3 regions of the Streptococcus porcinus genome follow, and region 1 is predicted to be linked to each of the others. Evidence: predicted binding sites of a transcription regulator. Region 1 holds the regulator's gene; each other region holds the start of a gene.
What was found. Region 1 encodes Rex, which represses fermentation and respiration genes when NADH is low (regulators of the CRP and FNR family bind a similar motif). Its sites were predicted from a motif close to TTGTGAANTANTTCACAA; they were not measured.

Region 1 (3,288 bases):
AAAGTCATGGCTACTACTTTCGGAAATCCCTCTAGTATCCATTCTTTCGGACGATCAGCCAATAAAGTTTTACGAACGTGTCGTCAAGAGATTGCTGATCTTCTTGGAGTTGATAACCATTCCATTATCTTTACCTCTGGAGGAACTGAAGGAAATAATACAGCAATCAAAGGCTATGCGCTTGCTAATCAGCACAAAGGAAAGCATTTAATAACGACTACCATAGAGCATCACTCTGTACTTCACACCATGGCTTATTTAGAAAAACGTTTCGGTTTTGAGGTTACTTACTTAAAACCTAGCAATGGCCAGATTACTTGTCAACAAGTCCGCGAAGCCTTGCGTGATGATACTATTATGGTCAGCATGATGGCTGCCAACAATGAGACTGGTGACTTCTTGCCTTACCAAGAAGTCGCATCAAGTTTGAAAGAGCATCAAGCAGTCTTTCACCTTGATGCCGTTCAAATAATTGGTAAAATATCAATTAATCCTAAAGAGCTAGGTATTGACTTTTTATCTGCTTCTGCTCATAAATTTCACGGCCCAAAAGGTGTAGGTTTTCTCTACTCTAACAACCTCCATTTTGACCAACTTCTACATGGAGGAGACCAAGAAGAAAAGAGGCGTGCTAGCACCGAAAATCTTATTGGGATTGTTGGAATGACTACTGCCTTACAAGAAGCATATCAAAAGATGACAGCAAACTTTCAACACGTTGAAAAACTCAGAGAGACGCTGATTGCTAATCTTTCTGATTGTAACTTCTATTTGTCAAAATCAAAAAAATCACTTCCGCATGTTATCAATATTGGCTTTCCCGGTCAACAAAATGGTCTCTTACTCACCCGTTTAGATATGGCAAATATTGCTATTTCCACAGGATCTGCTTGTACTGCTGGTACAGTCGAACCAAGTCATGTTTTAGAAGCCTACTATGGCAAAGAATCTGTTCGACTAAAAGAAGCCATCAGAATTTCATTTTCTGAACAAAATACAATTGAGGAAATTCAATCCTTTATAAAAGAATTAAAAACTATTTTAGGAGTATCAAATGGCATTTGAAAAAGAAATTGCTTTACCAGACTGTCGGTACACATATGAAATAAGTCCCAAAATAAAAAAATATACTCTCAGAGATACGACTTTTTCAGTTACAAAAGTAGGACACTATGAGCTGACACGCCTTTTAGAGGAGGTCCCAAACTCTGGTGATGGCTTCCCATTGAAAATTACAATTAACAAGGAGCTTGATGCGTTTAAATTGGCTATTACAGACCAGTCTGGCTTACGTATGGTAAATATTTTTAAATCAGAAAAACATAAAATATTACAAGATAAGTTTTACTTTTTAATGGATAGCTTGGTAGAACGTGATATCTTTACAAAGAAAGCAAACTAATCCCTTTACTATTAATTTAAATGGCTTAAGAAAGCTCTCTTTTTATCACTCATCTTAGAATTTAGCCTTCTGTAAAAGAAGGCTTTTCTTATGACGGAACTAAATAGTAATATTTACTCCTATCTAGTGGATAAAAGTTGCATTTTTCACAAAGTATTTGTTACAATAGTAGCATGAAAGATACTGAATAATAAAAAAGGAGCAAGATAATGGTAATTGATAAATCCATTCCAAAGGCAACAGCTAAGCGCTTGTCTTTGTATTATCGCATTTTCAAACGTTTTTATGCCGATCAGATTGAAAAAGCGAGTTCTAAACAAATTGCAGACGCAATGGGGATTGACTCTGCAACAGTCCGTCGTGACTTTTCCTACTTTGGTGAATTGGGACGTCGAGGATTCGGATATGATGTTTCAAAATTAATGAACTTTTTCGCTGATCTCTTAAACGATCACTCGACAACCAATGTTCTTATTGTAGGATGTGGTAATATTGGCCGTGCACTGCTGCACTATCGCTTCCACGATCGTAATAAGATGCAAATTTCCATGGGTTTTGATGTTGATAGTCATCCCATGGTTGGAACAAATACTGCTGATGGGATTCCCATTTATGGTATGTCAACATTAAAAGAGCACGTTGAAAAAACAGATATTGAGACAGCTATTTTAACGGTACCAAGCGTGCAGGCACAAGAGGTTGCTGATCAACTTATTGCTGCAGGGATTAAAGGGATTCTAAGTTTTTCACCGGTGCATCTTCAAGTGCCAGCTGATGTTATTGTACAATATGTTGATTTAACAAGTGAACTTCAAACCTTACTCTATTTTATGAATCAAGCAAATAAGTAAGATAAAGCGTGTTAACAAGTGAAAGTCTCAATAAGTAACCTAATGTCACATTCATCATTGTATTCGTTTTATTCAAAAATTTACTCACAAAACAGATTGGTTTTTTCACGAAAACTATAATAGTTATTTTTTCCAACAATTATGTGATCAAGACAAGCGATTCCGATTTGATCACATAATTGTTTTATGTTTTTCGTGAAATGATAGTCATTTTCACTTGGAGCTACGAAACCTGAAGGGTGATTGTGAACAATAATCATGCTTGTTGCCATATTCCGACAAGCATAATGCATGATTTCCATAGGCTCAGCTATTGAGCGTCGAACACTTCCAATAAAAATAGTTTTCTCTTCAATAACTTTATTTTGAGTGTCTAGATATAATGCTACTAAATGTTCTTGTTCCTTATCTCCCAATTGTTTTATCATTTTTTTAGCAATTTGAAAACTTGACAAAATTTGATATTGGCTAGTTTGCTCAGATTCTTGGATCCTTCTTGAAAATTCAAGCATTGCTTTTAACTCAATTGATTTTACATTGCCAATCCCTACTAATTGTCGTAACTCTTGTAGAGACATTTTTTTAAAATCGGATAATGATGAAACAGTGTTTAAGAGATTGGCGGCTAGCTCCATGACATGTTTATCCTTATTACCAGTTCTCAGGATAATAGCTAACAGTTCTTGATCACTGAGTTGCTCAGCACCATTTCGAACTAACTTCTCCCTAGGTAACAGACTTTCTTTCTCAAGCTTAATGGAATACATTCTAACACCTCCACTTGATATATTCGAAAAAGTTAAACACTTTGCTAAGCTACAAAAAACCATCATGCCAATAAAAAAAGAACTAAGTTTTAGGAAACTTGGTTCTTTTTGATAGCTTGTTTTTTATCAATATTATCTTTAACCATCTGATAAAATGTTGCAGCTAATGGGACAGCAACAATCATGCCGACAATACCTTTTAGGGAAGCCCCAATCGTAATTGCCATCAAAACCCACATACCAGGTAATTTGATAGAACTTCCTACTA
Region 2 (3,288 bases), 970 kb from region 1:
ATCTTTTGTGGGGCTTGTTAGTGTGGTACCTAGGAAAGCAAGAAAATCAGGATAAGCAGTTTCGGGAGTTGCTTTTTGTAGTTTCCGGCGCCTTCTTTTTAATTAGTTTTATAACGATGTTTGCCAGAGCATTCTTCGTCAATAACTTTTCATTAATTTATTTTTCAAGTATAGCCCATGTTTTCCCATTCTTTATTGGTTCCATGTTTGCGACGATTTCGGGAATTAAGGATACAACAATTCGTTTCCAAAAAAATGTTCGGCTATGGCCTCGGAAATATGTGGTTGGTGTTATGGCAGGAGCTTTCGCTTTACTCTTACTTTTAACATTATCTTTAAATTTTAACCACATTATCACTTATCTTTTTGGTTTCGTACTGGCTAGTCTTTTTACGGCAGTTATGATTTATACTGCAAGGGTCTTAAATGATCAAACTCCTGATGTTGAGGAACCTAAAGCCGTTACTTATATTGCTGATGTTAGCTATGGTGTCTACCTTTTTCATTGGCCGTTCTATATTATTTTTACGCAGTTGATGTCTAATTGGCTAGCTGTAATCTTGACTACTTTCTTTTCTTTTTTATTTGCCTCTTTATCATATTATGTAATAGAACCATTAATTGCAGGGAAAACGCCAAACCTTTTTGGTTTAAAACTAGATTTGAAGCCGTATGTAAAATGGTTTGCACTAGGAGCGTTAGCATTGTTACTAGTTACTTTAGGACGAAGTATGATGGCACCTACAGTTGGTAAATTTGAAACGGATTTGTTAGTCGGTGGTCTACAGCAGAGTCAAAGTAGTATGAACCGAACGCATACTCTGGCGGCAGGGGATCCAAATGCCTTAAGTGATATCAGTATCATTGGGGACTCTGTTGCTCTAAGGTCACAATCGGCTTTCACTAAAATTATGCCAGCAGCGCAGCTAGATGCTGCTGTTAGTCGTAATTTCTCGCAAGCATATGACATTCTTGATAATCGTATTAAGAGTCGCTCTTTATCCCAAACAACTGTTTTAGCTGTTGGAGTAAATTCTTTAGATAATTACAAATCTGATTTACAAGCTTTTATTAAGGATCTTCCTAAAGGAAGTCGTTTGGTAATTGTCTCTCCATATAATGCCAACAATTTAACGCAAGTGGCTGAAGTTCGTAATTATGAGCTAACTTTAGCTAAGAAGTATTCTTATGTTACCGTTGCTGATTGGTATAAAGAAGCTGTTGCTAATCCAGATATTTGGGTGGGAACGGATGGTGTTCACTATAGTAATACCGACACAAAAGGTGCTGAATTATACGTTACTACAATAAAAAACACAGTAGAAAAAGCAGCTAAATTACATGCAAAATAAGGCCTATTAAGGTCTTATTTTTTGCGAGAAAAAGTTTGAAAAAAACTTCACAAATTTATTGTGAAACTATTTACAAACTTATTTTTTGTGGTATAATAATTTTTGTAAACAAATTGTGAAACTTTTAACAAGTTATATCATTAAGAGGAGAATATGATGGTTGAAACAAAATTATCACCTGAACAAAAGGTTGAAGAGGCACAAAAGCATGTTGATGAGTTGGTTCAAAAAGGGCTTGTTGCTTTAAATGAATTTAGAAAACTTAATCAAGAGCAAGTTGACTATATTGTAGCTAAAGCTTCTGTTGCAGCCCTTGACGCTCACGGAATTCTTGCAATGCACGCTTTCGAAGAAACTGGTCGAGGTGTTTTTGAGGATAAAGCAACTAAAAACTTGTTTGCTTGTGAGCATGTTGTTAATAATATGCGTCATACAAAAACAGTTGGAATTATTGAAGAAGATGATACTACTGGTTTAACCTTAATTGCTGAGCCGGTAGGGGTTATCTGTGGGGTTACTCCAACAACAAATCCAACTTCAACAGCAATCTTTAAATCACTGATTGCTTTGAAAACTCGTAATCCAATTGTCTTTGGATTCCATCCATCTGCCCAAGAGTCTTCAGCTCACGCAGCACAAATCGTCCGTGATGCAGCTATTGCAGCGGGTGCTCCTGAAAACTGTATCCAGTGGATTACAAAACCATCTATGGAAGCTACTGGTGCTTTGATGAATCATGATGGTATTGCAACAATACTTGCAACTGGTGGTAATGCTATGGTCCGTGCAGCCTACTCATGTGGAAAACCTGCACTTGGCGTAGGAGCTGGTAACGTTCCTGCTTATGTGGAAAAATCAGCGAATATTCGTCAGGCCGCACATGATATTGTTATGTCTAAATCATTTGATAATGGTATGGTATGTGCTTCTGAACAAGCTGTTATCATTGATAAAGAAATTTATGATGACTTTGTTGAAGAATTTAAATCATATAAAACTTATTTTGTTAATAAAAAAGAAAAAGCCCTTCTTGAAGAATTCTGTTTTGGTGTTAAAGCAAATAGCAAAGATTGTGCTGGAGCTAAATTGAATGCTGATATCGTAGGTAAACCAGCAGCTTGGATTGCTGAACAAGCAGGTTTTAAAGTTCCAGAAGGAACAAATATTTTAGCAGCTGAATGTTCAGAAGTTGGTGTTAAAGAACCTTTAACTCGTGAAAAACTTTCTCCTGTTATTGCTGTGCTTAGGTCTGATTCAACTGAAGATGGTCTCAAAAAAGCTCGTCAAATGGTTGAATTCAACGGGCTTGGTCACTCAGCTGCAATCCATACTAAACATGAAGAACTTGCTAAGCGTTTTGGAACAGAAATGAAAGCAATGCGTATCATTTGGAATTCACCTTCAACATTTGGTGGTATTGGTGACGTTTATAATGCATTTATCCCATCATTGACCTTAGGATGTGGCTCATATGGACGTAACTCAGTAGGTGATAATGTTAGTGCTATCAACCTCTTAAATATCAAAAAAGTAGGAAGACGTAGAAATAATATGCAATGGTTTAAAGTTCCTTCAAAAACATACTTCGAACGTGATTCTATTCAATATTTACAAAAAGCACGCGATGTTGAACGTGTTATGATTGTAACGGACCATGCAATGGTTGAGCTTGGTTTCTTAAATAAAATTATTGAACAGCTTGATCTTCGTCGGAATAAAGTTGTTTACCAAATTTTTGCAGATGTTGAACCTGATCCAGATATCTCAACTGTTCAAAAAGGTACTGAATTAATGCGCACCTTTAAACCTGATACGATTATTGCACTTGGTGGTGGATCACCAATGGATGCCGCTAAGGTAATGTGGTTGTTCTACGAGCAACCAGAAGTCGATTTCCGTGATCTGGTTCAAAAATTCATGGATATCCGTAAACGCG
Region 3 (3,288 bases), 540 kb from region 1:
TCATCAGGAGAATAATTAAGGTCATCTTTACTGACAGAAGCTAAAGCGTTTCGGTAGATTTTTCCTTCAGTCAAGCTGTTACCATAGGTATCAAGTTTTTTATTCTTCGGTAATTTTTTAACCACTTTGGCATAAACTTTAGGATCCGCTAGATAGTAATCCTTCTTAGCACGTAGACTAACTTTAACATCAGTATATCTCACATAATCAGCTAAGTCTTTAGCTAATATTCTTAGGTCATTTGCTGAAGCATCAGGATTTCTTGTAAATGAAATAACTTCTTTTATCTCATTACCAACTAATAATTTTCCTTTTTGGTCAAAAATCATTCCCCGTGGCGTTGAACTTTTAACTTTGTAAACAGTTGAGGACTTAAGCTTTGCATCATAAAAAGCCTTATCTTGAATTTGCATTTGTGCTAGACGCAAGATTAAAACCACAAAAAGAAAAACAATAATAGAAAATAAAAGGTTTATCCGACGAGGTATGCTTGCTTTTTTCTTAATAACAACTAATAATTTAGACTCTTTTTTGATGACAATACCCCCTTTTAAACTTCGCATTCTATTTTATCATAAATTATAAAAAGAAGACTGAGAATGAAGTTCTCAGTCAAGATTTTTTTATAATTTATGATATTAGTGGTGGTAAAATGCTTTGTAATAGAAAAGACTGACGAAGACTGCCCCACCTACAATATTACCAGCATAAACTAGAGTAAAGTTTTGTAAAAATGCTAACCAGGTTGCCCCATTTTCAAATATAGCTGCAGGTATAATAAAGGCATTAGCCACACTATGCTGAAAACCTAAAGCAACAAAAGTCATCACTGGAAACCAAATACTTAGCAATTTTCCGCTGGCATCACTAGCACCATAGTTTAACCATAGAGCAAGTCCGACAAACCAGTTACAGCCAATACCAGATACAAAGGCTTGTAAGGGACTGGCAAGAATTTTTGCTTGTGCGACGTGAATAACCTCTTCTTTAAAGACTCCACTTGAGGTTAAGCCGAGAAAATGACCAAAAACGTAGGCAACAAAGATAGCACCAATGATGTTAAAAAAGGTTATGATTAACCAATTGTGTAGGAGTTTTTTAAAAGATATTTTTTTAGCAAAAAAGCTAGCTGATACAGCCATCATGTTTCCAGTAATCAATTCACCACCGGCCATCAGGATAATAATTAGCCCAATAGGAAAGGCACATGCCCCTAAAATACTTGAAAAAGCACCGAAAGTTTCTAAGCCACTAGCAGCAATTCTGACGTACAAGAGGTAGCCTAGACTAATCATAGCTCCTCCAATAAATCCTAAAATCGCTTTTGCAAGAAAAGGCTTTTCAACTTTGCGCTGGCCAATAGCAATTGTAGTTTGGATAATCTCTTCTGGACTCTTCATGGTTACCTCTTTTGTTATAGTCTTCACAATTCTTTTTCTAGTATACCAATTTTCAAAAAAAATGCAAGCCCTTGCAACAAGGACTTGACGATTGATATGTAAGATATTTTCTGTGGTCTTTATTTATGTGTTAAGCGATTCCAAATCCAGTAGGCTAAATAAAAATCAACTAAACCATGAATGACAGTTCCTAGACCAACAAGCCCTAATATGGACCAAATATAGGAAAGTTCTGTATGAGGAGTCATTGTCATTAAAAGGACCACAAAAAATTCTGCAGCTCCATGAATGATATTAATCACTATCGCAAAAGGTAAAGCTTTAAGGGGACTTTGTAAGGTTGTGGGCTTCTTACTTAGATAGAGAGCGGCTACTGCTACAAAAATAAGATGTGAGAGTGCTCTCATAACGATAACAATTGGAAAACCGGCTAAAAAGAACCCTAGTGTTGTTCCGAGTGCAACAAATAACCCCACTGGTAGAGAAATAAATGTGGCGATAAAAAGAGGAACATGGCTCGCTAGAGTATAGGAAGCTGGACCAATTACAATTTTAACAGGCATAATCATAGGAATCAGTATTCCAAATGCAACTAATATTGATGCGTAAGCAATTGTTTGAGTAGGTTTCTTTGTCATAATAATCTCCTTTTGTTTAAAAGAATTATAAAACAAAACATTACAGGTGTCAAGACACCTGTAATGTTTTGTTAATCGTGATAAAGAATACCGACTGATGACAACTCTTCTTTAATTTTTTCAAAGCTTCTCTGATCTGGACAAGATACCAAATGACTATGCAGTCCATTGGTTAGTGAGGACAAGAGTTCTGCATGCGAATTGTCAACCTTAGTCATAAAATCAAGAATATCTTGCTGACTTTTAATATTGAGAGGAGCAGTTAGCATACCATAGAGAGGATGTTCTACCTCCACCGTTGAAACAATACCACCGTTAGCTACAATAATTGATAACTCTTGAAAAGTCTGATCATTTTGGTGCTGACAAACTAATCTCGCCGTGTAATCACTTGAATAAAGCGATTGGCGCATAATATAGCCCTTAGGAGTTGAAATAATATCATTTTGCAAAGCTCTCAGTAAGGCAATATCACCTACAATAAGCTGCCTGCTGACTTGTAGTTGCTTAGCTAGCTTATTAGCTGAACATGGCTCTTGATTAGCTTCAAGAATTTCTAAAATGGTTTTTCGACGCTCTTCTGCTTTCATAGGGACACCTCTCCATTACTTATTAAAGTCTATCTTACCATAAAATTTTAAGCTAGCCTATGCCTTATCTTATAACAAAGTCCTACAAAAATATAATCTAAAATGAGACTCTCTGCTAGCAAAAAGATGCCAAGAAGAGTGTTCTTGAGGTCAAAAAGTTCAAATAACCTAACTTGTTTGAACACAAAAAGCCCTCACAGTGAGGGCTGTCAGATTACTGACCACCAAGGTAGTATTCAGCAGTCAAGTTTAATTTCTCATCAAATTCAAAAACTAGTGGTGGGAAATTAGGAATTTCAACATCCATGATTTCATCATCATTTAATTGCTTGATATGTTTAACCAAGGCACGGATGGAGTTACCGTGAGCACCAATGAAAACATTTTTACCATCTACTAAAGCTGGTGCAATTTTGTCTTCCCAGAAAGGAAGCGCACGTTCTAAGGTTACCTTTAAGTTTTCAGCATCTGGAATAACGGAGTTATCTAAATGTGCATAACGACGGTCAGTATGTGCTGAATGCTCATCGTCTTTAGCCATATCTGGAGGCAAGACATCATATGAACGACGCCAGATATGAACTTGCTCATCACCAAATTGTTCTGCAGCTTCTGCTTTGTTTTTACCAGTTAAACCACCATAGTGACGTTCGTTTAAAC

Region 2: the regulator Rex is predicted to act here: its motif matches at 1,466-1,483, upstream of adhE (bifunctional acetaldehyde-CoA/alcohol dehydrogenase).
Region 3: the regulator Rex is predicted to act here: its motif matches at 1,412-1,429, upstream of FGK96_RS02375 (formate/nitrite transporter family protein).

Annotation. Positions count from the first base shown of each region.
Region 1 is NZ_LR594036.1:1,012,050-1,015,337, forward strand. It holds gene FGK96_RS04820 (cysteine desulfurase family protein) at 1-1,065, shown strand, start outside; gene FGK96_RS04825 (DUF1831 domain-containing protein) at 1,055-1,402, shown strand; gene FGK96_RS04830 (redox-sensing transcriptional repressor Rex) at 1,612-2,253, shown strand; gene radC (RadC family protein) at 2,334-3,020, opposite strand; gene FGK96_RS04840 (AI-2E family transporter) at 3,110-3,288, opposite strand, start outside.
Region 2 is NZ_LR594036.1:42,722-46,009, forward strand. It holds gene FGK96_RS00265 (acyltransferase family protein) at 1-1,352, shown strand, start outside; gene adhE (bifunctional acetaldehyde-CoA/alcohol dehydrogenase) at 1,509-3,288, shown strand, end outside.
Region 3 is NZ_LR594036.1:468,040-471,327, reverse strand. It holds gene pbp2b (penicillin-binding protein PBP2B) at 1-542, opposite strand, end outside; gene FGK96_RS02375 (formate/nitrite transporter family protein) at 639-1,400, opposite strand; gene FGK96_RS02370 (hypothetical protein) at 1,520-2,038, opposite strand; gene FGK96_RS02365 (transcription repressor NadR) at 2,110-2,628, opposite strand; gene FGK96_RS02360 (phosphoglycerate mutase) at 2,843-3,288, opposite strand, start outside.